DNA from 4 places in the Lysobacter sp. Root604 genome. Region 2 is predicted to be linked to each of the others. Evidence: predicted binding sites of a transcription regulator. Region 2 holds the regulator's gene; each other region holds the start of a gene.
What was found. The regulator sigma-54, encoded in region 2, starts transcription at its own class of promoters, with help from an activator protein. The targets are predictions, from matches to a motif close to TGGCACGNGCNTTGC.
Positions count from the first base shown of each region.

Region 1: a site for sigma-54 is predicted at 3,782-3,796, ahead of glnA (type I glutamate--ammonia ligase). Genes of this name have one in related genera too.
Region 3: a site for sigma-54 is predicted at 2,908-2,922, ahead of ASD69_RS14290 (prepilin-type N-terminal cleavage/methylation domain-containing protein). Genes of this name have one in related genera too.
Region 4: a site for sigma-54 is predicted at 4,680-4,694, ahead of pgaA (poly-beta-1,6 N-acetyl-D-glucosamine export porin PgaA). Genes of this name have one in related genera too.

Region 1 covers NZ_LMGS01000009.1:197,953-205,063, reverse strand. Annotated here, with positions in the region: gene ASD69_RS09320 (exonuclease domain-containing protein) at 1-443, shown strand, start outside; gene ASD69_RS09315 (YbhB/YbcL family Raf kinase inhibitor-like protein) at 508-1,131, shown strand; gene ASD69_RS09310 (RDD family protein) at 1,279-1,815, shown strand; gene ASD69_RS09305 (META and DUF4377 domain-containing protein) at 1,869-2,681, opposite strand; gene ASD69_RS09300 (undecaprenyl-diphosphate phosphatase) at 2,796-3,602, opposite strand; gene glnA (type I glutamate--ammonia ligase) at 3,880-5,289, shown strand; gene ASD69_RS09290 (GNAT family N-acetyltransferase) at 5,354-5,809, shown strand; gene ASD69_RS09285 (TorF family putative porin) at 6,012-6,797, shown strand; gene ASD69_RS09280 (P-II family nitrogen regulator) at 6,826-7,111, shown strand, end outside.
Region 2 covers NZ_LMGS01000013.1:70,872-77,982, reverse strand. Annotated here, with positions in the region: gene lptC (LPS export ABC transporter periplasmic protein LptC) at 1-55, shown strand, start outside; gene lptA (lipopolysaccharide transport periplasmic protein LptA) at 36-560, shown strand; gene lptB (LPS export ABC transporter ATP-binding protein) at 560-1,279, shown strand; gene ASD69_RS20060 (RNA polymerase factor sigma-54) at 1,378-2,823, shown strand; gene raiA (ribosome-associated translation inhibitor RaiA) at 3,511-3,837, shown strand; gene ASD69_RS20050 (PTS sugar transporter subunit IIA) at 3,881-4,354, shown strand; gene hprK (HPr(Ser) kinase/phosphatase) at 4,351-5,301, shown strand; gene rapZ (RNase adapter RapZ) at 5,298-6,179, shown strand; gene ASD69_RS20035 (EF-hand domain-containing protein) at 6,356-6,694, shown strand; gene ASD69_RS20030 (hypothetical protein) at 6,762-7,034, shown strand.
Region 3 covers NZ_LMGS01000009.1:1,343,184-1,350,294, forward strand. Annotated here, with positions in the region: gene ASD69_RS14280 (hypothetical protein) at 1-1,700, opposite strand, end outside; gene ASD69_RS14285 (prepilin-type N-terminal cleavage/methylation domain-containing protein) at 1,788-2,213, opposite strand; gene ASD69_RS14290 (prepilin-type N-terminal cleavage/methylation domain-containing protein) at 2,379-2,807, opposite strand; gene ASD69_RS14295 (EamA family transporter) at 3,262-3,624, shown strand; gene ASD69_RS14300 (glycosyltransferase family A protein) at 3,636-4,427, shown strand; gene ASD69_RS14305 (glycosyltransferase) at 4,424-5,440, shown strand; gene ASD69_RS14310 (class I SAM-dependent methyltransferase) at 5,465-6,130, shown strand; gene ASD69_RS14315 (methyltransferase domain-containing protein) at 6,118-6,831, shown strand; gene ASD69_RS14320 (sigma-54 dependent transcriptional regulator) at 6,878-7,111, opposite strand, start outside.
Region 4 covers NZ_LMGS01000001.1:594,043-601,153, reverse strand. Annotated here, with positions in the region: gene ASD69_RS02890 (aromatic amino acid ammonia-lyase) at 1-779, opposite strand, end outside; gene hisS (histidine--tRNA ligase) at 1,083-2,483, opposite strand; tRNA gene ASD69_RS02880 (tRNA-Pro) at 2,680-2,756, shown strand; gene ASD69_RS02875 (S41 family peptidase) at 2,850-4,118, opposite strand; gene pgaA (poly-beta-1,6 N-acetyl-D-glucosamine export porin PgaA) at 4,787-6,832, shown strand; gene pgaB (poly-beta-1,6-N-acetyl-D-glucosamine N-deacetylase PgaB) at 6,903-7,111, shown strand, end outside.

The DNA.
Region 1 (7,111 bases), on a different contig from region 2:
TGGTCGAACCCGGTCTGGATCGCAGCTTCTACGCGACCTTGCGGCCGATCTCCGAACGCTGGATCCCCGAGGCTCTGGCCGTCAGCGGAAACAGCCGCGAAACCACCTTGACCTTCGACGAACCCGAAGCGGCGATGCGCGCGTTCCGGCAATGGCTGGATGGCAACGTCCAGGGCCGGCCGATGTTCGTCTCGGACAACAACGGCTTCGACTGGCAGTTCATCAACTGGTACTTCCATCATTTCCTGGGCGCCAACCCCTTCGGCCACAGCTCGACCAACCTGGGCTCGCTGTACAAGGGTTTGGTCGGCGACACCGCCAAGAACTTCAAGCACCTGCGCCGCACCCGTCACACGCATCACCCCGTCGACGACGCCAAAGGCAACGCAGAAGCCTTGCTCGCGATGAAGGCGGACATGGGACTGCGTATCGCTCTGGTGTAATTTGTCCCGTCAGTCGATGCCGCGACATGCAGGCATCGATCGCGAATCCTTCTCTGGAGGCGGTATGCGTATCCACAGCGACAGTTTCGAACGCGGTCAGCGTCTGGCCGCCGAATTCGCCGCCGGCCAGCCCACCGCCGACGGTTTCGGCTTCGCGCCCAATCGCAATCCGCACCTGGCCTGGACCGACGTGCCCGCACAGACGCGTTCGTTCGCGCTGCTGTGCATCGACCCCGACGTGCCCACCGTGGCCGAGATGGTCGGCCGCGACGACGTGCAGATTCCGGTCGCGCAGCCGCGTGCCGACTTCTGCCATTGGGCGATGGTCGACCTGTCGCCGGAGCTGCGCGAGATCGTCGCCGGCAGTTGCAGCGACGGCGTGGTCGCGCACGGCAAGGCCGATCCGAACGGCCCGTCGGGCGCGCGCCAGGGTTTGAACGACTACACCGGCTGGTTCGCCGGCAACGCCGACATGGCCGGCGACTGGCGCGGCTACGACGGCCCGTTCCCGCCGCCCAACGACCTGCGCCTGCACCGCTATTTCTTCCGCGTGTTCGCGCTGGACGTCGAGCGCCTGGACCTGCCGCAAGGCTTCGGCGCCGCCGACGTGCTGCGCGCGATGCACGGGCATGTGCTGGCCGAGGCGGCGACGTATGGCACCTACAGCCTGAATCCCGCGCTCGCGTAACCGACCTGCGTTCGCGCAGGCACGAGGGCGCGTTCCTCTAGCCGCCCCGTATCGGAACTGTTAGTTTCCCCTCATTCCTGGGGGGGAACGATGGACGAGCACAATCCTTACAGCGCCTCGACGGCGGCGATCTCCGACGCGCCGCAAATGCTGGACATCGAGTCCACCACCAAGGTGCGGCGCTTCTTCAACTGGCTGATCGACAAGATCGTGTTTTACGTGATCTGGATCGGCATCGGCGTGGTCGCGGTTCTGATCGGCGGCGAGTCGGCCATGAAGTGGTTCGACGAGCTGCATTGGAGCATGGACTACGCGCTGACCTACGCCACGCTCGTCGTCTACTACACTTTCATGGAAGGTGCGTTCGGCTTCACCATCGGCAAACTGATTACCCAGACCCGCGTCGTCGACCAGTACGGTCGGCAGCCCACGTTCTGGCGCGCTTTTCTGCGCAGCTTGGGTCGGCTGATTCCGTTCGATGCGTTCTCGTTGTTGATGAGCGAGGATCACATCCGCCGGGGCTGGCACGATTCCCTGGCCAAGACTTACGTGATCGACCGTCCGCGCGACGGCATGCCGGCGGGCAAGCCGCGCCATTCGATCAGCGATGAATTCGCCGGTGGTGTTCTGCCGCAAGCGGCTCGCCCCAACGCCGTAACCACGACGGCCGAGATTTCGCCTTAGCCGATGGCGCGCACTCGCCCGCACAGGGGCGAGTGCGATCAAGGCGCGCGGACCTACTTCGAAACCAGCTCGCTCTCGACCACCATGTCCAGCACGTACGCCACCGACGAGGCGTCGGCCGGCGGGTTCTTGATGTCGTACTTCTTCACCCGCAGCACGTTGCGCACGCCCGGTTCATGGGTGTAGCCCTCGATGTCCTGGTACAGCGGCTCCCAGGCGGCGTCGCTCTTGATCGCCACGCCGTTGGCTTCGTAGCGGCGCTCGCGCACCTGCAGGCACTGCATGTTCGGAATCAGCGGATGCGAGCACGGCGCGCGCTGCGGCGCGACCTCGAAGAACACCGTGGTGCCTTCGCCGCCGTAGCGGGTAGCCGGCGTCGGGCTGCCTTCGAAACGCAGCTGATCGCCGTTGGCGGCGGTCAACTGCAGGCTGGGCGCGTCGTTGCCGCCCTCGATCCGCGCCGGCAGCGCGCCGCGCAAGCGTTCGCCGATCGCGCGATCCAGCTCCATCAGGCGAGTGTCGGGGCAGGCCATCAAGGTCTGCTCCATGTCGCCGAAGCTCAGCGTCTTGGCGTCGCGCGTGTAGCTGCCGCCGAGGCGGTTGCAACCGCCGCTGATGCTGGCCCGGCCGCTGTTGAAGTCCAGTTGCAGCGGACGCTTCGGGTCCGGCGCAAGCGCGGCGATCGCCTTGCCGCTGCTGTCGTTCGCGCTGGTCAGGCGCCAGTGGTAGGCGTCCAGGCTGAGCGCCGCGCTGGCGGTGCTGGTGCCGGCCTCGCTGCCGGTGGCGGCGGCGTTGCCGCCGGGCACGGTATCGGACGCGCAGGCGGCCAGGGCCAGGCTGAGCAGGGCGGGGGCGAGCATCTTCATGTTTCGGTCTTCCATTGCGATTAACGAGCCGATACCAACGCATCGGCGCGTTGCGCGGGGTTGCGCCTATTCATGATCGTTCAGCTCACGAAAAGGGCGGGTGAAATGCGCCCCTCAGCTACCCGACGGCATCAACAGCAGCAGCGCCGCGCCCAGTGCGAAGCGGTAGTAGGCGAACACGGTGAAGCGGTGGCTCTGGATGTAGTGCAGCAGCCACTTCACCGCCACGAACGCGGTCACCGCCGAGGCCGCGAACGCGACCGCCAGCGCGGTCCAGTCCTCGTTGGCCGCCGCCGGCGTGCCGATCACGTCCAGCAGCTCGTAGGCGGTGGCCGCGAACATGGTCGGAATTCCGACCAGGAACGCGAATTCGGTCGCCGCCGCGCGGCTGGTGGTGCCCGCAAGCAAGGCCACGAAGATGGTCGCGCCCGAGCGCGAGGTGCCCGGGAACACGCCGGCGATCACCTGCGCCACGCCGACCAGGATCGCCACCGTCCAGGTGATGTTGGTGCGTTCGCCCAGCGTCTGCGCGCGCTTGGCCGCGTAGTGTTCGGCCAGCAGCATCCAGACGCCGCCCAGCACCAGCGCCCAAGCGATCGGCAGCACCTTGTCGGGCAACTCGAAGCCCAGTTTCTTGACCACGATGCCGAGCACCGCGGTCACGCCGAAGGCGACGATCAACTTGAGCAGGTAGTCGCGGTTCTCGCGCTGCATGAAACCGGTCGCCAGCTGCCACAGGCGCTGGCGATAGATCAGCACCACCGCCAGGATCGCGCCGGCCTGGATCGAGATGTTGAACAGGTCGGAGCGGTGCCCCAGCCAGTGCTGCGCGATCAGCAGGTGTCCGGTGCTGGAAATCGGCAGGAATTCGGTGATGCCTTCGATGATGCCGAGCAGCAGCGCGGCGAGCAGATCGGTCATTGGACGGCCGGGATTCGGGATAGGGGATTCGTAGAGCGGGCAAAGCGACTGAGGGGCCGTTCGGAGCAGTTGCACCGAACTGGTGCAACTGCTTTCATTTACGCACCAGTATAAATCATTGCTGCGGTGCGTCAGGCTTTAATTCTATATAAATCAATTTCTTAAGAACAGTAGGGACTTGGCACGCTGCTTGCTTTAGCTAGTAAGCAGGCGGCTCCACGCCCTGAAGTTTTGCACGAATCCCCCTTCCCGAATCTCTAATCCCGGACCCTAATCCATGTCCCTCGAACACGTCGAAAAGCTCATCAAGGACCACAAGGTCGAATTCGTCGATCTGCGTTTCACCGACATGCGCGGCGTCCAGCATCACGTGACCTTCCCCAAGTCCATCGTCGAGCCGGCGCTGTTCGAGGACGGCAAGATGTTCGACGGCTCCTCGATCAGCGGCTGGAAGGGCATCAACGAGTCGGACATGATCCTGCTGCCCGATTCGACCACCGCCTTCCTGGATCCGTTCACCGCCGATCCGACCCTGGTGCTGACCTGCGACATCCTCGACCCGGCGACCATGCAGGCCTACTCGCGCGATCCGCGCGGCGTCGCCAAGCGCGCCGAGGCCTACCTCAAGTCCAGCGGCGTCGCCGATCAGGCTTTCTTCGGCCCGGAGCCCGAGTTCTTCATCTTCGACTCGGTGCGTTACGCCAATGAAATGGGCCACACCTTCTTCCACATCGATTCGGAAGAAGCGGCCTGGAACTCGGGCAAGGAATACGAAGGCGGCAACAGCGGCTACCGTCCGGGCGTGAAGGGCGGTTACTTCCCCGTCGCTCCGCTGGATTCGCTGCACGACATCCGCGCCGAGATGTGCAAGACCCTGGAGCAGGTCGGCATCGAAGTCGAAGTGCACCACCACGAAGTCGCCAACGCCGGCCAGTGCGAGATCGGCACCAAGTTCAACTCGCTGGTCGCCAAGGCCGACGAGCTGCTGACGATGAAGTACATCATCAAGAACGTCGCCCACCGCAACGGCAAGACCGCGACCTTCATGCCCAAGCCGATCGTCGGCGACAACGGCAGCGGCATGCACGTGCACCAGTCCTTCGCCAAGGGCGGCGTCAACCTGTTCAGCGGCGACGGCTACGGCGGCCTGTCGCAGCTGGCGCTGTGGTACATCGGCGGCGTGTTCAAGCATGCGCGCGCGATCAACGCCTTCACCAACTCCGGCACCAACAGCTACAAGCGCCTGGTGCCGGGCTTCGAAGCGCCGGTGATGCTGGCCTACTCGGCCCGCAACCGTTCGGCCAGCTGCCGCATTCCGTACGTGGCCAACCCGAAGGCGCGCCGCATCGAAATGCGCTTCCCCGATCCGATCCAGTCGGGCTACCTGACCTTCGCCGCGCTGATGATGGCCGGCCTGGACGGCATCAAGAACCAGATCGACCCGGGCGCGCCCAGCGACAAGGACCTGTACGACCTGCCGCCGGAAGAGGAGAAGGGCATTCCGACCGTCTGCCATTCGCTCGACCAGGCCCTGGAAGCGCTGGACAAGGACCGCGACTTCCTCAAGGCCGGCGGCGTGTTCACCGACGACTTCATCGACAGCTACATCGCGCTGAAGATGCAGGAAGTGACCAAGTTCCGCGCTGCGACCCATCCGTTGGAATACCAGATGTACTACGCCGTCTAACGCGCGACAGGGACGGCGGCTCGCGCCGCCGTCCCGCGTTGCCGCACCGCCGTCAGGAGTACCGATGCAGATCCGCGCAGGCGAACTGGACCATCCCGAGGTGATCGCGCTGTTGCGCGAACACCTGCAGGGCATGGCCCAACTGTCGCCGCCGGAGAGCATCCACGCGCTGGACCTGGACGGACTGCGGCGGCCGGAGATCAGTTTCTGGAGCGCCTGGCGGGACGGGCAATTGCTCGGCTGCGGCGCGCTCAAGCAGCTCGATGCCGGGCACGGCGAGATCAAATCGATGCGCACGGTTTCGCGGCATCTGCGCAAGGGCGTGGCGGCCGCGATGCTGGATCATCTGATCGACGAGGCAGGGCGGCGCGCCTATCGGCGGCTGAGCCTGGAGACGGGTTCGATGGACGGCTTCGAGCCGGCGCGCAGGCTCTATGCGCGCTACGGCTTCGAACCCTGCGGACCCTTCGCGGACTACGTCGACGACCCCAACAGCGTCTTCATGAGCAAGCACCTGTAGACGCACCCGACGGCCCGTGGCGAAAGCTGCGGGCCGTTCGCTTTTCAGTCCACCACCACAACCAGGAGGTCTCAACGACGGGCTCGCCCCGCCGCAAGGCGACTGCGTCCCGAAAAAAGGCAGGGCCATGACGAAACGCCCGCGCCGCAACAGCACGAAGCACTGACCGGGGAGGGGCCACCGCTTATGAGGAGCCTGCGTCATGTCGTCTCGTACCAACGCCTGCACCACCGCGACCGCGCACGCCGCGCTCGCTCTGTCCGTGTTCGCCGCTTGCCTGGGCGCACCGGCACTCGCGCACGCCGGTACCTCGGGTTCGGTGAGCTTGACCAGCGATTACATTTTTAGGGGAGTGTCGCAGACCAACCAGGAGCCGGCCCTGCAGGGCGGCATCGAATACGCCGCCGACAGCGGCTTCTACGTCGGCGCCTGGGGCAGCAACGTCAGTTGGCTGTCCGACACCGTCGTCGTCGGCGACGACATCTCCAGCAGCCTGGAGCTGGACGCCTACGCCGGTTACCGCGGCAAGGCCGGCGACATCTTCGCCTACGACATCGGCGCCTTGTACTACTGGTATCCGGGCGACTACCCGGGCGGCTTCAACAGCCCGAACACAGCCGAGTTCTATGTGGGCGCCACCGTCACGCCGGTGGAGACCGTCGCCCTGGGGTTGAAGTACTCACACGCCCTCACCGATCTGTTCGGCTACGCCGATTCGGACGGCAGCGGCTATCTGGACGCCTCGGTCAACTGGACCTTCCAGCCCGGCTGGACCTTGAACCTGCACGGCGGTAAGCAGTGGATCAAGAACAACGACGCCTACGAATACACCGACTGGAAAGTCGGCGTGACCAAGGCCTTCGACCACGGGTTCTCGATCGCCGCCGCCTACACCGACACGGATGCGGAGCAGGCGCTCTACACCAACGCGCACGGCAACGACATCGCCGGCGACGCGTTCACCCTCACCCTCACCAAGGCGTTCTGATGCGCCAACGCACCTACGGAGCTGCGAGATGAAACTGATCACCGCCATCATCCGGCCGTTCAAGCTCGACGAGGTGCGCGAGGCGCTGACCGAGGTCGGCGTTTCCGGCATCACCGTCACCGAGGTCAAGGGCTTCGGACGGCAAAAGGGACACACCGAGCTGTACCGCGGCGCCGAGTACGTCGTCGACTTCCTGCCCAAGCTGAAGATCGAATGCGCGGTCCCCGAGGGCCTGCTCGAGGCCGCGCTGGAAGCGATCCAGAACGCCGCGCGCACCGGCAAGGTCGGCGACGGAAAGATCCTTGTGCTGCCGG
Region 2 (7,111 bases):
CAAGAACGTCAACATCCCCAACGTCAAGGTCCGCTATGAAGCGAAAGCCCGCTAAGCAGGTGCTGTGCCTGATCGTCGCCCTGCTGGCGGCCGCCGCGGCGCATGCGCGTTCTTCGGACCGCAACCAGCCCATGGACGTCGGCGCCGACCACAGCAACTGCTCGGTCGCCAGCGACACCGGCCCCTGCGTACTCACCGGCAACGTCAAGATCGTCCAGGGCACCCTGGTCATCAACGCCGCCAAGGCCGACATCAAGCGCGCCGACGGCGATATCAGCTACGTCGCCCTGACCGGCTCGCAGGTGACCTTGAAGCAGCAGCTCGACGACGGCTCGCCGTTCAACGGCCGCGCCAACAAGGTCGACTACGACATGCCCAAGGACACCGTGATCCTCACCGGCAACGCCTATGTCGACAAGGCCGGCGACACGATCAAGAGCGAGCGCATCGTCTACAACATGAAGACCGGCCAGATCGAGAGCGGCGGCACCGGCGGCCGCGTGAACCTGCGCCTGCAGCCCAAGGGCAAGCCCGCCGCGCCGGCCAAGGGAGGCCGCTGATGCTGGTCGCCCGCGGCCTGCGCAAGGCCTACCGTTCGCGCGAAGTGGTGCGCGATTTCGGCCTGACGCTGGACGCCGGCGAAGTGGTCGGCCTGCTCGGCCCCAACGGCGCCGGCAAGACCACCTGCTTCTACATGATCGTCGGCCTGGTCCCGGCCGATGCCGGCCAGATCGTGCTGGACGGCAAGGACATCACCAGCGAGCCGATGTACGCGCGCGCCAAGTACGGCGTGGGCTATCTGCCGCAGGAACCCTCGGTGTTCCGCAAGCTCAGCGTGGCCGACAACCTGCGCCTGGTGCTGGAACTGCGCGAGGACCTGGACCGCAACGGCCGCGAGCGCGAGCTGGCCAACCTGATGGACGAGCTGCAGGTGAGCCACGTCGCCGAGCAGATCGGCGCCAGCCTGTCCGGCGGCGAACGCCGCCGCGTCGAAATCGCGCGCGCGCTGGCCGCCAAGCCGCGGCTGATGCTACTGGACGAGCCCTTCGCCGGCGTCGACCCGATTTCGGTCGGCGAGATCCAGCGAATCGTGCGCCACCTCAAGAATCGCGGCATCGGCGTGCTGATCACCGACCATAACGTGCGCGAGACCTTGGGCATTTGCGACCGGGCGTATATCCTCAACGAAGGCGGCGTGCTCGCGCAGGGGGCTCCGGACGCGCTGCTGGCCAATCCCGACGTCCGTCGCGTATACCTGGGCGAAACCTTCCGCCTGTAACCTTAGCTCGATTGCGCAGGGTTCCAGTCGGCGTTTCCGCCACATTCTGGAACACGCGTGCGGCCGTCCGCCCTATCAGGTCGCGTTAGACACCGAGCATGAAGCCCCGCCTCCAAGCCTCGCTAGGTCAACAGCTGGTGATGACGCCGCAATTGCGTCAGGCCATCCGTCTGTTGCAGCTATCGGCGGTGGAACTGGAAGCCGAACTGGTCACCGCGGTGGAGAGCAATCCGCTGCTGGACTGGACCGAGACTGCGATCAGCGTCAGCAACGGCGCCGACGGCGGCAGCGTCGGCGACGAGCGCGAGAGCGCGCCGGAGTCCTCCGGCGAGGACCACCGCGACGCCCTGCCGCCGGAGGCCGATTGGGGCACCAGCGACGGCGAGCCCTGGTACCAGCGCATCGGCCCCTCCGATCAGGACGACGACGGCCCGGTCGCCGAACAGGTCGCCGACGCCGACACCCTGCACGACCACCTGCTGTGGCAGCTGCACCTGAGCCCGCTGACCGCGCGCGACCGCCTGATCGGGGTGTCCCTGATCGAGGCCATCGACGACGACGGCTACCTGCGCGAGCCGCTGGACGCGATCGCCGCCTCGCTGGGCCCGGCGATCGACGCCGGCGTGGACGAGCTGACCACGGTGCTGCACCAGATCCAGCGCTACGACCCGGTCGGGGTCGGCGCGCGCTCGCTGGGCGAGTGCCTGCGCCTGCAGCTGAGCCAGTTGCCCGCCGAGACGCCCGGACGCGAACTCGCCAACAGCCTGGCCAACGGGCCGCTGGAGCGCCTGCCCAAGGTCGGCGTGGCCGGGCTGGCGGCCGAGCTCAAGCTCGAGGTCGCCGAGGTCGAGACCGCAGTGCAACTGCTGCGCTCGCTGGACCCGCGCCCGGGCGCCCAGATCGGCGCGATCGCAGCCGACACCTATGTCGCTCCCGACGTGGTGATCTGGCGCCAGCACGGGCTGTGGCGGGTCGCCCTGGCCGACGGCATGCGCCCGCGGGTTTCGATCCACCGCGGCTACGAGGGCATGATCCGCCACGCCAGCGCGGCCGACGCCAGTTATCTGCGCGGCCACCTGCAGGAGGCGCGCTGGCTGCTCAAGAGCCTGGAAGCGCGCGGCGACACCCTGCTCAAGGTCACCCGCTGCCTGCTCAAGCAGCAGGCCGCGTTCCTGGAATTCGGCGACAGCGCCCTGCGCCCGCTGACCCTGCGCGAGGTCGCCAACGAGATCGGCCTGCACGAATCCACGGTCTCGCGCGCGATCTCGCGCAAGTACGCGCGCACCCCGCGCGGCACCGTGCCGCTGCGCGCCTTCTTCGCCTCCGGCATCGACACCGGTTCCGGCGGCGAGGCCTCCAGCACCGCGATCCAGGCCATGATCCGGCGCCTGATCGAGGCCGAGAACCCGCGCAAGCCGCTGTCCGACGCGCGCCTGGCCGAAACCCTCAAGGCCACTGGCGTGCCGGTGGCGCGCCGTACGGTAGCCAAGTACCGCGAGGCGATGAGCATTCCGTCGTCGCAGGATCGGGTGCGGATGGCCTGAGGGCCAGGTTGTGGCTTGGGCCTAGCCCGAAGCCCCTCAGGCCGCCCTCATCCGCCCTTCGGGTACCTTCTCCCGTAGGCGGGAGAAGGGAGATCAAGTGCGCCTCACCCCAACCCCTCTCCCGCTCGCGGGAGAGGGGTTGGGGTGAGGGCGCGCCGCAGGCCGCAAGCTCCCACCTCACYCGWCGCCCTCATCCGCCCTTCGGGCACCTTCTCCCGCAGGCGGGAGAAGGAAGATCAAGTGCACCTCGCTTTAGCCCCTCTCCCGCTCGCGGGAGAGGGGTTGGGGTGAGGGCGCGCCGCAGGCCGCAAGCTCCCACCTCACTCGTCGCCCTCATCCGCCCTTCGGGCACCTTCTCCCGCAGGCGGGASAAGGAAGATCAAGTGCGCCTCACCTCACCTCCTCTCTCGCAGGCGGGAGAAGGGCTCAGCCCCAAGACGGATCCTCGCGCGTGGAGCATCGCCGCCGCGCGTGGAACATTTTCGCAGCGATTTATTAACTTCGTTTTCACCCGCCCACCCGACTTTGGTCGCAGTCCACGCGAAACCCCCATCGGATCAACGCTTTTCACCCCAGCCGCCAGATTTAGTGTCGTCCACCCCTTGCGCCCACGCCTCAGCGTGCGATGCTGGGTTCGTGGCTCCGGCTACGGAGCCGCATTCCCTGCAACGTGTAAGGAGGCCTCCGATGCGTATCGAAACCCACAGCCAGCAGATCGAAGTCACCACCGCCCTGCGTGACTACGTCGAAACCAAGCTGGCGCGGCTGCAACGTCATTACGAACAGCCTTTCGACATCCGCACCCAACTCAGCCTCGACAAGCCCGACCATCGCGCCGAAGCGACCGTGAACCTCGCCGGCCGCACCCTCCACTGCGACGCCGCCGCCGTCGACATGTACGCAGCCATCGACCTGCTGGCCGACAAGCTGGACCGCCTGCTGATGAAGCACAAGAGCAAGCTCGTCGACCATCACCGCGGAGAAAGTCTCGCCCGGAACGGCGAATTCGGCTGATCGTTCGGGGATAATGCGGCGCCTCCCGACGCTGTGTTGAACGATGCCGCTTCATGAACTGCTGAGCGCGCAACGGGTCGCGATCCTGGAGGAATCCGGCGATCGCGACGCCGTTTTGGACGCCGCCGCGCGCCTGCTGGGCGACGGCACGCCGACGGCGATCCGCGCCATCGGCGACAGCCTGCGCGAACGCGAACGCCTGGCCAGCACCGCCATCGGCCACGGCGTGGCCATTCCGCACGGGCGCAGCGCCCTGTTCGACGACAGCCGCGGCGCCTTCCTGCGCCTCGAACAACCAGTAGACTTCGGCGCCGCCGACGGTGAAAAAGTCGATCTGGTGCTCGCCATGACCGTGCCCGAACATTACGTGCAACAGCATCTGCAGCTGCTGGCCGAACTGGCCGAACGCTTCGGCGACGCCGATTTCCGCGCCGCCCTGCGCGGCGCGGCCGACGTCGACGAACTCGGCTGGCGCCTGCTCGGCGGCACCGCCCTGCGCAGCGGAGCGCGCGCATGACCACCAGCATCAGCGCCGGCGAGCTGTTCGAGCAGCAGCGCGAACGCCTGGACCTGCGCTGGCTGGCCGGCCAGCGCGGCGACGACCGCGTGGTCGCGGCGGTGGAAACGGTCGCCCGGCGCCCGTCCCTGGCCGGCTACCTCAACGCGATCTATCCCAACAAGGTGCAGATCCTGGGCAGCGAGGAACTGTCCTGGCTGGACGGGCTGGACTCGCGCCTGCGTTGGGAAACCATCGAGAAGATCATCCAGTTCCGCCCGTTGGCGCTGGTGATCAGCAAGAACCAGGCCTGCCCCGAGGACCTGCGCCAGGCCGCCGAGGAAAGCGGCACCGCGCTGTGGGTCTCGCCGCGTCGCGGCCACGAACTGCTCAACCACCTGCAGTACCACCTCGCGCGCACGCTCGCGCCGCGCATCACCATGCACGGCGTGTTCATGGAGATCTATTCGATCGGCGTGCTGATCACCGGCGAATCCGGCTCGGGCAAGAGCGAGCTAGCGCTGGAGCTGGTCACCCGCGGCCACCGCTTGGTCGCCGACGACGCGCCCGAGTTCACCCAGATCGCGCCCGACGTGCTCGACGGCACCTGCCCGGAGATGCTGCAGGACCTGCTGGAAGTGCGCGGCCTGGGCGTGCTCAACATCCGTCAGATGTTCGGCGACACCGCGGTCAAGAACAACAAGTACCTGCGCCTGATCGTGCACCTGACCAAGCCCATGACCGAGCCGCTGCCTTCGGGCATCGAGCGCCTCACCGGCGACACCGGCCTGCGCCGGGTGCTGGATCTGGACGTGCCCATGATCACCCTGCCGGTGATGCCCGGCCGCAACCTGGCGGTGCTCACCGAGGCCGCGACGCGTCTGCACAGCCTGCGCATGAAGGGGCTGGATCCGGCCGCGGCCTTCATCGCGCGCCACAGCAATTTCCTCGAGCGCGGCGAATCATGAATCAGAGCGTGGAACCGGTCCTGATCATCGTCAGCGGCCTGTCCGGATCGGGCAAGTCGGTGGCCCTGCACACCTTCGAGGACCTGGGCTACTACTGCGTCGACAACCTGCCGGCCGAGCTGCTGCCCGAGTTCGTGCGCAGCGTGGTCCAGGCCGACGACGGCGCGCCGGCCAAGCTCGCGGTCAGCATCGACGTGCGCAACCGCCATAGCGACCTGGCCAATATCCCGGGTTGGCTATCGACCGTGGGCGCACTGGGCGTGGACCCCAAGCTGGTGTTCTTCGACGCGCGCGACGAGGTCCTGCTCAAGCGCTACGCCGACACCCGCCGCCGCCATCCGCTCAGCCAGCTCGGCCTGGCCCTGGCCGACGCGATCGCGCTGGAACACCAGGTGCTGCGCCCGCTGCGTCAGATCGCCGACGCAGTGGTCGACACCAGCGACCTCAACGTGCATCAGCTGCGCCGCTACGTGATCACCGAGTTCGGCATGGGCGGCGAGACCGGGATGTCGTTGCTGTTCGAGTCCTTCGCCTACCGCCGCGGCGTGCCCGCCGACGCCGACTTCGTGTTCGATGCGCGCGCGCTGCCCAACCCGCATTGGGACCCCTCGCTGCGCCCGCTGTCGGGCCGCGACGCGGGCGTGCGCGACTACCTGCAGGCGCAGCCCTATGTGCAGCAGTTCGTAGGCCAGGTCGGCGAATTCCTGGACACCTGGCTGCCGCGCCTGCAGGCCGACAGCACGCGCAGTTACGCGACCATCGCCTTCGGCTGCACCGGCGGCCGCCATCGCTCGGTCTATCTGGCCGAGCGTCTGGCCGAGCACGCGCGCGAACGCGGCTGGAACGAAGTCGCCGTGCACCATCGCGAGCTGGACTGAGCGCGCGGTCGCGACTTCCGCCTGTCGCATCCATCGCCGCGTCGTGGCGGCGAATCGCCGCCGACTTCGCGCGCGTCTTACGAAACTTTTGCGCATTCGTACCGCTGCTCTACGTCGGCGCCGCTACGGTGGATACGCGCTCTCCGGCGCACTCCGCACCCTCCGGAGCACCGACGATGACCCATCGCATACGCAATCCGCTGCCCGTCCTGCTCGCACTGACCGCCGCGCTGGCGGTACCGCTGGCGTTCGCGCAATCCCCGTCCATGCCGCAGGATCCGTCGCCGACGACCGGCGGCGATGCTGAGCCGACGAGCCCGGCCGCCACCCGCGCGACGCCCGCCTTCGCCGAATTCGATGTCGACGGCGACGGCCAGATCCGCCAGGCCGAAGCCGCGATCGACAGCCCACTCAGCCGCCACTTCGCCACGCGCGATGAAAACCGCGACGGCGCGCTGAGCGAGGTCGAATACCAAGCCGGCGCCGCCGAGCGCGAGACCGACAAGCGCAAGTAAGCCGGACGCCGCGACCGCGGCGCCGCGCGGCGCGATCGCGAACCGGCCCAGACATTAGGAGACCGTCATGAACACCCATGCCCACCGCCCGCTGACCCTGGCCTTGAGCGCCCTGCTGGCCGGCGCCGCGTTGACCGCCTGCAGCAAACCCGAGCCGCCGGCCGGGGAAATGCCGCCGCCGACCACCGAGCCGGCAGCGCCCGCGGACATGGCACCGCCGCCGGCCGATACCGCGCCGCCGGCGACCGACACCGGCGTGCCGCCGCCGGTCGAAGGCAGCTCCAACCAGACCCCGCCGGACCAGGGCAAGACCGACGCCAAGCAGCCACCGGCGCACTGAGGGCCCGCCCCTAGATCCCGCAAGGGCGGCCTCCGGGTCGCCCTTGCCGCGAGCGTCGCCGACCGCCCTCGCAAAAT
Region 3 (7,111 bases), on a different contig from region 2:
GCCTCGGCCTTAGCGAAATTGCGGTCCATCGCATACAGATCGGCTGCGATGTAGCGCGTACGCCACTTGGGCATTGCGTCATCGGGTTGCTGCGGCGTCGCTGCCGCCATCTTGAGCAGGCTCTCGGCCAGACGGCTATTGGTGATCTTGCCGCAGCCATGGCTTTGCGTGGTGTCCGCCAGGAATTGCAGGGAGGACAGCTCGAAAACGGTAATCTGCGGCAGGGTCAGCGCGGTCAGCGTATCCAGTTCGGCGGGGTCGGCATCCGAATGATGCAAGCAGTTGCCGGTGATCATGTTGATCCTGGCCAGCAGGCGATTTCGCGGGTCGGGGCTGCGCTCGAGCCGCAACATGATGTCCATGTGCTCGTCGTAGCGGCGCGCCTGCAGCGCCATGACAGCGCGATCGAAATTGGCGCGCAAGGAATCTGGGTGGAATCTGAGTCCTTGCTCCACCACCGTATCCAGGTTTTTCCAGACCATGACGCGGCCCATCGTGGCGAACGCCAGGACCAGACAGAAGGTGCCTGCAGCGATCATTCCCAACTGGCGCGTCGATAGCACATTGGTCTTGAGATTGACGCCGAGCTGGCTGGCCACCGCCACCAGAGCCAGCAATATGCCGACGGAAGGCAGGTAGTTGCGGTGCTCGTAGTACATCTCCAGCGGCAGGAAGCTGGACTCGATCAGGTGCCCGACCAGGAAGAAGAACCAGCCCGCGAACACGGTTGGCATGCGCTTGCGCACGGCGATCGCGCCTGCGCTGAGTGCAGACAAAGCCAGGATCGCCCACAGCGTGCTCGGCGGCGAAAACAGCCCGGTGGAAACCGCGAAATCGTCGGTGTACAGGCCCATGGCCGGACTGCGCGGTATCAACAGGGATATTAGGTAGTCGGCCAGCGCGCGCGGCTGCGTCAGCAGGCGTTCGCCGAGGGTGAACCCCCATTCCGAGTATCCGCCCAACAGTTTGTCGGGTGCGATCGCAAGCAGGCCCAGGAGCAGCAATCCGGGCACAGCCAAGCTCAGGCCGAAGAAGGCCCAGATCATTCGGCGCGAAGCGGTCTGACCCGAGAAGTAGGCCAGCTCGATCACCAGGCATAGCGCGGGCGCGATGGCGGCATTCTGCTTGCTCAGCAGGCCCGCGAGAACGAGCAGCGGAATCAGCGCGAACAGCATTAGCGCCGCACTGCGCTTATCTCCTTGAATCAAGTGGCGGCGCGCGACCAGATAGGTCCATACCGATGCCAGCACGAACAACGTGCTCAGTTGCGCCATGCGCTGCACGGCGTACAGCACGGTGCTGACTTGCAGCGGGTGCAGCAGCCAGAGCGCTGCAGCCGTGATCGCGAGCGCATTGGCGTAGGGCATCAAGCGCGGGTCTTCCGCCAGAGCGCGCCGGCTCACCGCCCATATCAGCACTCCGCAAACCAGGTGAATCACCAGGTTGCCGAGCTTGAAGGAGAACGGGTCCGTGCCGCCGATCCAGGCGGTGAGCAGGAAGCTGGCCATCGCCACCGGCCTGGAAAGCAGCAACGAGCCGTTGCTGAACAGGACTTCCTGCCAAGTGGCCTTTTGCTTGGCCCAGGCGAATAGGGTGGTGAAATTCCAGCCGTCGTCGAACAGGAACGGACCGGACAAGCCCTGCCAGTAGATAACCGCCGTTACCAGCAGGACCAGGCACAACAACAGCTTATGGCGCATGCTCATCCCCAGGCGGGGAATCCGCCGCTAGCGCTTGCTACAGGATGCGCATGGCTCGGAGCACATGCGCATCAAGGAACCCGGATACTAAGGGGTTCTGCATTCGGCGGGAAGCTGCGAATTGTTAGCCTGCCCCGTCGCGCTGCACGTCCATTCGATGCGGCCGGTATTCGGCGCGCTGCTCGGAACCAGGGTGATCGTGGTCACGGGACCGCCGGTGCTGCGGGTGACCATGACGATCGAACCGCCGTTCTGGACTTGCACGGACTGGCAATAGTCGCTGCTGGTGAACGAATAGCCGGTATTGGTCTGGGTGATCAGCGCCAAGCCTTCGGCCGAGTGCGCGGTCTCGCCTACGGCGAGCTTGGCGCCGCTGGCGACATTAAGGCATTCGGCGTTCTTGGTGCGGATCGAATAGTCCTGATAGGCCGGTAATGCGATGGCGATCAGGATGCCAAGGATCGCAATCACGATCATCAGCTCGATCAGGGTGAAGCCGTTTTGTCTGTTCATGGTCGGTCCCTCTGCAGGACGGATAAGTCGCGAGCCGATATGGCGTTGCGGACCGACAGGGGGGTGGTCCAACGCTGTTGCAGGCAGATGCAACAGGCCTCTCAGAAGAAACCCCGGCGAACCGGGGTTTCTCGTTGTAGCGTGAAGCGAATTACGTCGAGCGAATTACGGGGCGCGGCACTCGCCCGGCAGCTGCGACTGGTTCGCCATGCCCGTGGCCGAGCAGGTCCAATCGATGCGGCCGCTGTTGCTGGTGCTGCTGGGAGCCAGCGTGAAGGTCGTGTTCGGACCACCGGTGCTCTTGGTGACAGCGGTGATGGTGCCGCCGTTGGCGATCGAGACCGAGTTGCAGTAGTCGCTGGCGGTGAAGTTGTAGCCGGTGTTGGCCTGGGTCACGATGCCCAGCGAACCACGGTCCTGAGCGGTTTCGGCGACGGCAAGCTTGGCGGCCGCGGCGACGTTCAGGCACTCGGAGTTCTTGGTGCGGATCGAGTAGTCCTGGTAGGCCGGGAGGGCGATGGCGATCAGGATGCCGAGGATCGCGATCACGATCATCAGTTCGATCAGGGTGAAGCCTTGCTGGTTGTTCTTCATTGGTGTTTCCCCTAGGAGTGGTGAACTTCACGTGCCTGCTGGCCCGGCTTGGCGGTCCGTCGGCTTGCCGTGCGTAACTGCACGTGCACCAGAAGCATACGCATAACCCATGCCAATAGCGGCCACGGTTGTTTCGAAAATCCAAACTGGCAAGGCGATCACGCTAACGCGGCGAGGGCGTAGAATCGAGGTGACGTAATTTGTCAGTGGTGATTCGGCCGTGTGACGCTGTGCGTCACTTCATGATTGCGAAGACGTTCGGACTCGAAGGAATCGGTATGGAGGGCCGCGCCGGCCCCTCGCGCCGCAGGGGTGACCGCCATCGCAGCTATGCGGATCCCGGCCGACCGGTCGGAGCGCAAGCTTGCATACTTATATGTCCAGCGGGACGCAGGGGCTGCATAGCGTCTACGCAAATCAAGGCCTTGGGGGCTGAGTGATCCGCGAAATTTTCATGATCCTGTTCGTGAGCTGCTCGACCATCGGCAGCCAGTTGCTGATCAAGCGCGCCTTGCTGCAACTGGCCGTGCGCAGCCCCGACCTGAAGGGTTTCGACTGGCTGATGTCGGCCATGCTGTCGCCAGGCGTGCTGGCCGCGATCGCGATCCAGGGGCTGGGCTTCACCATCTGGGTGATCGTCGTGAGCCGGGTCAAGCTCGGCATGGCGTTCGCGATCTCCGGCGCGACCATGTACATACTGATGGCGACCGCGAGCTGGCTGGTCTATGGCGAGCGGCTCACGCCGGCGCAATGGGTCGGCGTCGCGCTGGTGTCGTCCGGGGTTTTGCTGCTGGCATCGGTGGGGCAGGGCTCCTGAGCGTCGCGCGCGTGCCCGAATCGCTGCATTCCTTCGTCGTTCCCGCCTATGGGCGTTCGCCGCATCTGCGCGCGTGCCTGGACTCGCTGCGCGCGCAGAGCCTGCCTTCGCGTCTGCATGTGGCGACTTCGACGCCCTACGAGGGGCTGGCCGAACTGGCGCGCGAGTACGGCGCCACGCTCGCGGTGCACGCCCCGAACGCCGGCATCGGCCGCGACTGGAACCAGGCCCTGGCCCAGGCCGACACGCCCTGGGTCACGATCGCGCACCAGGACGATCTCTACCTGCCCGAGTTCACCCGCCGCACCTTGGATGCCGCCGCCGCGCATCCGGACGCGGCCTTGCTGTTCACCGGTTACGCCGAACTGCTGGGCGATAGCGAGGCCGTGCGCGGCGCCACCGCGATGCTGCGGATCAAGCGCCTGCTGCTGGAGCTGGCGTTTCTGGGGCGCGGCGCGATCGCGCGACCGGGCGCCAAGCTGCGCGCGCTGCGCTTCGGCTGCCCGATCCCGTGCCCGTCGGTGACCCTGGCGCGCGGGCCGGTACCGCCGCGCTTCCGCGAGGACCTGCGCGTCAATCTGGATTGGGACGCCTGGGTTCGGCGCGCGCGGGAGCCGGGCGCGTTCGTGTACATTCGCGAGCAATTGATGCTGCATCGCATCCACCCCGGCAGCGAAACCAGCGCGGGCGTGCGCGATGGGGTGCGTGCGGCGGAGGACCAGATGATGTTCGATTCCCTGTGGCCGCGACCGATCGCACGCCTGCTCGCGCGCGCCTATCGCCTGTCCTACGAAAGCGCATGAGCCAGCTCGCCGAACCGATCGCCGCCTTGCCCGGGCTGGAGCCCGCGACCGACGCGCCGCGTATCGCCGTGGTCGTGCCCTGCCATCGCGTGCGCGAACATATCCTGGGCGTGATCGAGGACGTGCCGGCGGCGGTGTGGCGCATCTACGTGGTCGACGACGCCTGCCCGGAGCAATCCGGCCGTTACGTCGAAAGCGAATGCCGCGATCCGCGCGTGCGCGTGCTGTTCAACGAGGTCAATCTGGGCGTGGGCGGCGCGGTGATGACTGGCTATCGCAGCGCAGTGGCCGACGGCGCCGATGTGGTGGTCAAGATGGACGGCGACGGCCAGATGGCCGGCGCGGCGCTGCCGCAGCTGGTCGGGCCGATCCTGCGCGGCGACGCCGACTACACCAAGGGCAACCGCTTCTACGACCTAGCCCAGATCGGCCGCATGCCCAAGCTGCGCATCTTCGGCAACGCCATGCTGTCGTTCATGACCAAGATCTCGTCCGGCTACTGGGACGTGTTCGACCCGACCAACGGCTACACCGCGATCCACGCCAAGGTGGTGGCCAAGCTGCCGCTGAAGAAGATCAGCCGGCGCTACTTCTTCGAGACCGACATGCTGTTCCGGCTCAACATCATCCGCGCGGTGGTGGTGGACGTGCCGATGGACGCGCGCTACGGCGCCGAGACCAGCAATCTGCGCATCTCCAAGATCCTGTTCGACTTCCTGTTCAAGCACGTGCGCAACACCTTCAAGCGGGTGTTCTACAACTACTTCCTGCGCGACCTGTCGCTGGCGTCGATCGAGCTGGCGTTCGGCCTGCTGTTCATGGCGGTCGGTGGCGCGATGGGTCTGGGGTTCTGGATCGAGTCGTTCCGCAGCGGGGTGCCGACCAGCGCCGGCAGTGTGATGCTGGCGGCCTTGCAGATCATCGTCGGAATTCAATTGTTGCTGGGTTTCCTGGCCTACGACATTTCCGCGGTGCCGCGGCGTGCCGTGCATCCGCTGTTGCGCGATGAATAAGCCCTCATCGATCGCGGGGGCGTCATGAGGATCGGTCCGCTGCTGCGGGCATGCATGCCCGCGTCGCTGGAACGTGCGGCAGCCAATGCCTATCGCGCGATATTCGTGGACTTGGACCGGGTGGCCGCGAAGTTGGCCGAGGCGCTGCCGGCCGACGCCAGCGTGCTGGACATCGGCGGTGGCGACGGCGAGCTGCTGAACCGATTGTTCGCGCTGCGTCCGGACCTGCGCGTGACCATGGTCGATGTCGCCGGCAGCGTGGGCCGGTTCCTGCGCCCGCAGTTCCATGCGCGCGTTGCCTTGGTGCCCTCGACCACCATCCAGGATCATTTGCTGTCCCTGCCGGGCAAGTACGATGCGGCGATCGTGGTCGACGTCATGCACCATGTCGCTCCGGAGCAGCGCGAGGATTTCCTGCGCGCCGTCAGCGATGCGCTGCGGCCAGGCGCGCCGTTGCTTATCAAGGACGTCGAGCCTGGCCATTACCGGGCGACGCTGGGTTTCCTGGCCGACAAATACATCAGCGGCGATCGCGGCGTGATGCTGATCGGATCGGCGCAGGTGGCGGAGATGGCGCGGCGTCTGTTGCCCGACAGCGCGCCGGCCGAGCTGGGTCTGTTGACGATAGACCGGCCCAACTATCTGGTGCGCGTGTGCGTACCCCAAGGCGACACGCCATGCAGCCGTTGAGCTATACCGCCCTGGAGGCCGTGAAGGTGCCGCGGCCGCGCGATCGCGTCGCCCAGATCGAGGCGCATGCGCGCGGCAAACGGGTTTTCGATCTGGGCGCCCTGGACGAGACGGCCTACGCCGCCAAACAGGACAACGGCCGCTGGCTGCACGCTCGCCTGTGCTCCGTCGCGCACGAGGTGGTGGGCATAGACAACTCTGCGTTGGTGCCGCCCGAAGGGCTGCAGACGCGCCCGAACGGACGCATCGTCAATGCGGACATTTTCGCGCTGTCGTCGTCGGTCGCACTTTATGGCCGGCCCGACGTGATCGTCGCCGGCGAATTGATCGAGCATCTGCCCGACACGCTGGCGTTCCTGCGCAGCCTTAAGGCCAGTCCGGAGCTGGCCGGCGTCGACTTCGTATTCTCCACGCCGAATGCCTGCAGCTGGCACAACATCGCGATCGGGCTGATGGGGCGCGAGTCGACCCATCAGGACCATCTGCAAATCTATTCCTACAAGACGCTGCGAACCCTGTTCGACCGCGCCGGCGTCGAGTTGTTGTCGCTGCAGCCCTATGGTGCGCGCTTCGACGAGATGATCGAGCGTAGCGGCGGCGCGACCCGGGTTGCGGTCAAGGGCTTCCAGGCCACGATCAATGCGCTGGAGTGGGTCACGCCGGTGCTCAGCGCCGGTTGGGTCGGCGTGGCGCGTATCTGATGGGTCTGGCTGGTCCGGCCGTCAGCGTAGCGGGCGGCCGAACTCCTCAGTCGATCCCGAGCTTCTTGAGCTTGTAACGCAGCGCGCGGAAGGTGATGCCCAGCGCGGCGGCGGTGCGGGTCTTGTTGTAGCGGTTTTCCTGCAGCGCCTGCTGGATCGCGGCGCGTTCGATTTCCTCGATGTACGAGGGCAGGGCGCTGGTCGAGGTGTCGCGGGGGTTCAGCGTGCGCGGGTCGACGCCGGCCGCGGGAGCGGGCGCGGAGGTTGCCGCGGGAGCGCC
Region 4 (7,111 bases), on a different contig from region 2:
GGGCGCAGCGCATGCACTTCCTCGGCGAACGCGCCCAGGCGGCCGGCGAAGGCATCGATGGTCATGGCCGCGGCGAGGTCGGCGGTGTCGGCCAGATCCTCCAGCTTCTCCAGCGCCAGCACGCCGCAGGCCAGCATCTGCGCGGTGCCGTTGTTCAGCGCCAGGCCTTCCTTGTACGACAGCGTGACCGGCTTCAGGCCGGCGCGCTCCAGCGCCTGCGCGCCGGGCATGCGCTCGCCCTCATAGAAGGCTTCGCCGCCGCCCAGCAGCACGATCGCCAGATGCGACAGCGGCGCCAGATCGCCGCTGGCGCCGACCGAACCCAGCTGCGGCACCACCGGCACGATGCCGGCGTTGAGCATCGAGGTCAGCGCCTGCAGGGTCTGCACGCGGATGCCGGAGTGGCCGCGCATCAGGGTGTTGATGCGGATGCACAGCATCGCGCGCACGATCTCCGGCGCGAACGCCTCGCCCACGCAGACCGCGTGAGTGACGATCAGATTGCGTTGCAGTTCCTCGTGCAGGGTCTCGCCCGAGGCCTGCGCGCCCGGCAGTTGGTCGCGCAGGTGATGGGCGCCCAGCAGGCGGTCGGCGTTGCTGCCGAAGCCGGTGGAGACGCCGTAGATCGGTTCTTCGCGACGCACCTGTTCGGCCAGGAAATCGGCCGCGCGTTGCACCGCCGGCAGTTGCGCCGCGGCCAGTTCGACCTGCGCGCCGTAAGCCACCGCCACCAGTTGCGCGCGCGTCAGCGAACGGCCATCGAGTTGAATCTTGTTCATTTGCAACCTCGCCTCGCACCCTGGCGATCATCTGAACGGCGGGCGTTCACCGCGAACGGTCTGGCCCGGCCGAGCGTACTCGGGAGTCGGTGCGTCTATGCCACATTGGGAACCGCGACGGCGGATGCGCGCCGCGGAGTGATTCGGTGCGCCGTCACGCCGGATTCCCATCCGGGTCGCGGCGCACCGTGTAGCGGAATCCGGAGGCGAACCCGCGCATCCGGTACCGCGATCCAACGGCGCGATCGGGCGGCAACGCGGTCGTACCACCCGCGGCGCCAAGGCCGTTCGCGCCTCGATTGCTCACTCGGACACGGCCTGCGGCATGACCCGCGCCTGCTCCAGCTCGATCCGCAGCGTGCGCGCCAGATCGCCGCGCGCGACTTCGAACTGGTCCTCGCGGCGCAGGTCCTTGACCGTCGCGGTGCCATTGGCGATCTCGTTCTCGCCCAGCACCACCACGAAGCGGATACCGGCGCGGTCGGCGTACTTGAACTGCTTGCCCAGCTTGGACGGCTCCATCACCACTTCGGTGTTGAGGCCGCCGTGGCGCAGCTCGTTGGCCACCGCCAGGCAGTGCGGCAGGTGCGCGTCCTCCATCTGGGTGACCAACACCTGCACCGTGCTTTCGGCGGTGCTGACGATGCCGGCCTTCTGCAACTGATAGAACAAGCGGGTCAGGCCGATCGAGATGCCGACCCCCGGCAAGTGCGACTTGGTGTAGTTGCTGGCGAGATTTTCGTAACGCCCGCCCGAGCAGATCGAACCCAGCCCCGGGTAATCGTTGAGCGTGGTCTCGTAGACGGTACCGGTGTAGTAATCCAGGCCGCGCGCGATCGAGAAGTTCAGCGCGTAATTCTGTTCCGGCACGCCCAGCGCGCGGATCAGTTCCAGCACCTCGCGCAGTTCCGCAACGCCTTCGCGCAGGGTGTCGTTACCCTCGCCGAGCGCATCCAGACGCGCCATCGCATCGGCGTGCGAAGTCGAACGTACGCCTACGAAATCCAGGATGGTCGCGACCGCCTCGGCGCTGAGACCGAACTCCGGGCCGGTCAGGGTTTCGCGCACGTAGTCGGCGCCGCGCTTGTCGAGCTTGTCGACCTCGCGCAGCACCCGCGCCTGCAGCTCGGCATCGGCCACGCCCTGGGCCTCGAAGAAGCCGCGCAGCAGCTTGCGGTTGTTGAGCTGGATGGTGAACGCACCGATGTCGAGTTCGGAGAACACCGCGTAGATCGTCGCCGGCAACTCGGCGTCGTAGCGCACGCTGAGCGAATCCTTGCCCACCACGTCGATATCGCACTGATAGAACTCGCGATAGCGGCCGGCTTGCTGGCGCTCGCCGCGATAGACCCGCTGCATTTGATAACGGCGGAACGGAAACGCCAGGTCGTGCTCGTGCTCGGCCACGTAACGCGCCAGCGGCACGGTCAGGTCGAAGCGCAGCGCCAGTTCGGGCGTGGCGCGTTCCTCGGCCTTGTTGTTCTTCGCGCGCGAACCGGTGGATTCGACGAAATACACCTCGCGTTCGGTCTCGCCGCCGCTCTTGGTCAACAGCACCTCGGTCAGCTCCATGACCGGGGTTTCCACCGGCAGGAAGCCGAAGCGCTCGAAATTGCGGCGGATCGTATCGAGCATGCGCTGGAACGCGATCTGGTCGGGCGGCAGCAGCTCCATGACGCCGGGCGTGGTGCGTGGCTTGATCAAGCGGGACTCCGGAGGAAAGACGCGCCGGCCCGGCGCGCTGCGGCGCGCGCCGGGTGGACGCAAGGCCCGTAGTTTAACGTTCCGCCCGTACGCCGCACCCTCACCCGGAACGGCGCCTGCGCGGGCTCGCGCGACGGATTGCGGCCTGCCTCTTGCTCGCCTCGATCGGTGTCGCTAGAATTGTCGGCTCAGCTGTCGGGGTGTAGCTCAGTCTGGTAGAGCGCTACGTTCGGGACGTAGAGGTCGCAGGTTCGAATCCTGTCTCCCCGACCAATCTGCTGAAAGCAAAGGCTCTGAAAGCCGCAGCGATGCGGGCCTTCAGGGCCTTTTTGCTATGCGCGGTGCCGTGCTGGCGGGCCGCGCGCGCTACTTCGCCGCCTCCGGCACGGCCGACGCCGCCCGCATCGCCGCCTCCAGGTCCGGATCGCGACCGCTGCAGTAGTCCTCGCGCGTCCACGCCACCGCCTGATCCGGCTGCACCGGCCGATCGGCGAAGTCGCGGCCGTCGGCGCCCCACAGGCCATGCACCGGCACGGTCAGGTTCCAACCCTGGCCGAGCGCGAAACGCTCGCCGCTGAGCAGTTCGCCGGCGCTGGCGCGGCCGATGAAGCGGGCCGGCGTGTGCAGGCGCAGAACCCAGGCGAAGCCTTCGCCGGAACTGGCGGTCTCGTGGTCGATCAGCACCAGCACCCGGCCGGCGTAGCGTCGGCCGTCCAGGGCGTCGCTATGGAATACCGCCGCGCCGCCGTGCTCGGACACGGCCTTGAACACCGCCTCGTCGGTGTAGGCGCCGACCACCTTGGGGCCGGCGCGCACCTCGTCCGCGCTGGGCGCGTGGCCCAGTTTTTGCAGATACGGGCGTGCGAACAGGCCCAGCACCGGTGTCTCGCCGGCGGGCATGAAATAGCTGGCCAGGCGCAGCGCCGAGGTGTTGCCGCCGCTGTTGCGGCGCAGGTCGACGATCAGGGCCTGAGTGTCGGCCAGCTCGCTCATGGCCTGATCGGCCAGCGCGGCGGCGCCGTCGTCGAAGCGGTCCACGCGCAGATAGCCCACCGCCAGGCCGCTGCGCGGCGTGTAGCGGGTCCAGCGCCAGCCCGGATGTTCCGGCGGCCAACCCATCGCGACGCGCTCGACATTCAGGCGACGCTCGCCGCCCGCGCAGTCGCGGATCGCGACCTCGGCGCTGCTGCCCAGCGGCCCGGGCAGATCGTCCGGCGAACCCAGCAACTGGTCGCCTGGCCGCAAACCGTGCCGCCACGCCGGACTCAGCGACGAGACGTCGACCGCGGTCTGCACGCCGTCCACGAGCTCGAAACGGGCGCCGATGCCGCGGCGCTGGTCGCCGCTCTTGCTCGGCGCCGACAGCGAGGTATGCGAGCTCTTGAGCTCGCCCAGCATGCGCGCCACCAGGGCCTTGAAGGCCGCGTCGTCGCGGACCTGGCGCAGCTGCGCGCGGTAACGGCGCCCGGCCTCCTGCCAGTCCACGCCGTGGAAACCGGGGTCGTAGTAGTTCTGATCGACGCGGGTCCAGATCCGCTCGAACAGCGCGGCATAGTCCGTTGCCGGCTCGGGCTTGGCGGCCCCGCACAGCAAACCGGCGACGATCGCCCAAGCCACCGCGCTGCGTTTCGCCACTGGGATGTTCCCTGCATTACGGAGACGGGCGACGCTAACAATGCGCTCCGCAGCGCTCAAGAGGGGCGCCCGCTGCGTGCGGCAGGACGTGGCCGGCCGGCGGGCGTCGGACGGCCGCCACTTTGCCGAATCTGCCGTCCCACCCCCGGTTTGGCGCAGACCGCACCGTTACGACTCAAGCACCGGCCCACCGAGCGCCTCTTGCTTGTGCGTCCGGGTATCGTCGCCGGCGCCGGGCGCGCCAGCGGCCCGACCGTAAGCGATGGAGGATCGCCAACCGCACCGACACGGGTCCGAATGCGACGGATCGGCCGTGGCGATCATCCCTTAGAGACAGGTCCGCCCCCCGCTCCGGCCAGGATCGGCACAGGCGGCTCCGCTTTGACAGGTTCTGCTCCTGTCCCCCAAACCGGCCTCGTGCCGGTTTTTTTTGGCCCGTCGATGCCTCGCCCGGCTCGATCCGCTGTTTCGGACCCGGATTCGACCTCAAGCCTCGCTAGCGAGGGCCCCGGCTGCTAAGTGCCTGTCGTACATGAACAATCGCGTCGAGATATATCGCGGTGGCACAGACTTTGCGTCCCAACTCCGTGACTCAGATCACACTTTCTCTGAGTCCATCCCCCTGGGGCCGCCCCGCCCCCTTCAGTCATACGGGATACGGACCATCCATGCCGTCTTTACATCGACTTACGTTGTCCCTGGCCTTGGTCTTGGCCGGTGGAACCTTACACATCACGTCAGTAGCTGCCGCTGAAGGTCAATCTGCGGCCGAGATCCCCTACGCCCAGATCGAACGACTGCGCGCCGACCGCGATTGGCTGGCGGCGCTGTCCTTGATCGAACGCCATCTCGCGGTGCACCGCGCCGACGCGGATCTGTACCGCCTGCGGGTGCTGACCCTGGCCGACATCGGCGCCCGCGACCGCGCGCGCACCCTGTACCTGGCGCGCCCGCAACTGTTCAGCGCCGAACAAGCCGCCAACCTCAACGCCGCCGGCCTGGCCCGGCGCATCGTCTGGAGCAAGGCCTACGCGGTCGACGAGGCCACCCGCCTGGAAGAGGCGCGCGCCGCCGACGCCGCCATCGACGCCTACCGTGCGCAGCTCGCCAGCGCCGGCACGCCGGAGCCGGCCAGCCTGGCCTACGACCGCCTGGTCGTGCTCAACCGGCTCGGCCGCCATCAGGAAGTCGCCGACGAATACCGTCGCCTGGAAAACAGCGGCCGCCCGGTGCCGGGCTATGCCCTGGGCGCGGTCGGCGATTCGCTGCTGACCCTGCGCCGCCCCGACGAGGCCGCGATCGCGCTGGAGCGCGCGGTGCAGGCCGACCCCGAAGACCCCGACCTGCCGATCCAGCTCGGCTACGCGCATCTGGAACGCGAACGCTACGACCTGGCCCTACCGCTGCTGCGCGGGCTGGTCGAGGCGCGCGCGCCCTGGCCGCACGCGCCCGGCGCGCGCCGCGGCTACGAGAACTGGCAACGCTACGACGCCGAGACCAACTACGCCCTGGCGCGCGCCTTCGGCGAGGACCAGCCTGGCGCCCAGGCGATGCTGGAGCCGCTGGCGGCGATCGGCCCCAACAACGCCGATCTGCAAGCGTCCTTGGGCTCCATCTATATGTTCCGCGGCTGGCCCAGCCGCGCGCTGGAGCGCTTCTCGATCGCCAGCACCCTGGACGAGCGCAATGTCGAGGCGCGCATCGGCCAGGTCGAAACCCTGTCCACGCTGCAGCGCTACGACCTGGCCCGACCGATCCACGACCAGTTGCTGGCGCGCTACCCCAACGAAGCCCACGTGCGCTCGATGGACCGCAACTGGGACATGCGCCGCGGCTGGCAGGCGCGCGTGTACGCGGCCGGCGGACGCAACCGCGACGGCGGCGGCGCTTCGCCGCTGGGCAACCGCGACCGCGAGTACGGCGTCGAAGTCGCCACGCCCTTGATCGACGATCGCTGGCGCCTGCTCGCGCGCAGCGGCCGGCGCTGGGCCGATTTCCAGGGCGACCGCAGCGTCGCCCAACGCAACGAGGTCGGCCTGGGCTACGCCTACGACCGTCTCGATGCGCAGCTCTATGTCGGCCGCGACCGCGACGGCCTGGGCGGCACCGCGATCGCCGTCGGCGCCGGCTGGCGCATCGACGATCGCTACTCCCTGCGTGCGCGCGTGAGCCGCAACGACGCCGCCGCCTCGCTGCAGGCGCGCGCGTCCGGCATCACCGGCGACTTGGTCGAGATCGGCGCCGACTACCACCCCAGCGAACGCACCGCGCTCGGCGCCAGCCTGCAGCATTGGCGCTACGACGACGGCAATCGGCGCGACCAGCTCAGCCTGGCGTTGGACCAGCGCCTGCTCAGCCGCCCGCACCTGCTGATCGACGGCCTGGCCAGCCTCGGCGCCGGCCGCGGCAGCCGCGACGACGCGCCCTACTTCAATCCTTCGCGCGACGCCTCGGTGGAATTCGGGATCCGTTTCGATCATCTGACCTGGCGGCGCTACGACCGTCATTTCCGCCAGCGCCTGACCTTGTCCTCGGGCGCCTATTGGCAACGCGACTACGGCACGGCCTGGGTGCCGTCGCTGCGTTATCAACACGAGTGGCAGTTCGCCCCGGGGCGGGTGCTGAGCTACGGCCTGAACTGGTCGCGCCCGGTCTACGACGGCCAGCGCGAACAGCGCCTGGGCTTCGACGCCGAATTCCGCTGGGGAGAATGAGATGAACCGTCCACACCGCCCCTCGCGGCTGATCCTGATCGTGCTGGCGCTGTACGCGCTGGTGTTCTGCATGCTGCTGCCCGCCGCCGCGCGCGCCGCCGAGCCGCTGCTGGTGCTGAGCTACCACGACGTGCGCGACGACGTCGCGCGCAAGGGCGACGGCGATGCCTACGCCGTCAGCACCCAGAACTTCGCCGCCCACCTGGACTGGCTGTCCGGGCACGGCTATCACCCGGTCTCGCTGGCGCAAGTGATCGCGGCCAACAACGGCGGCGCGGC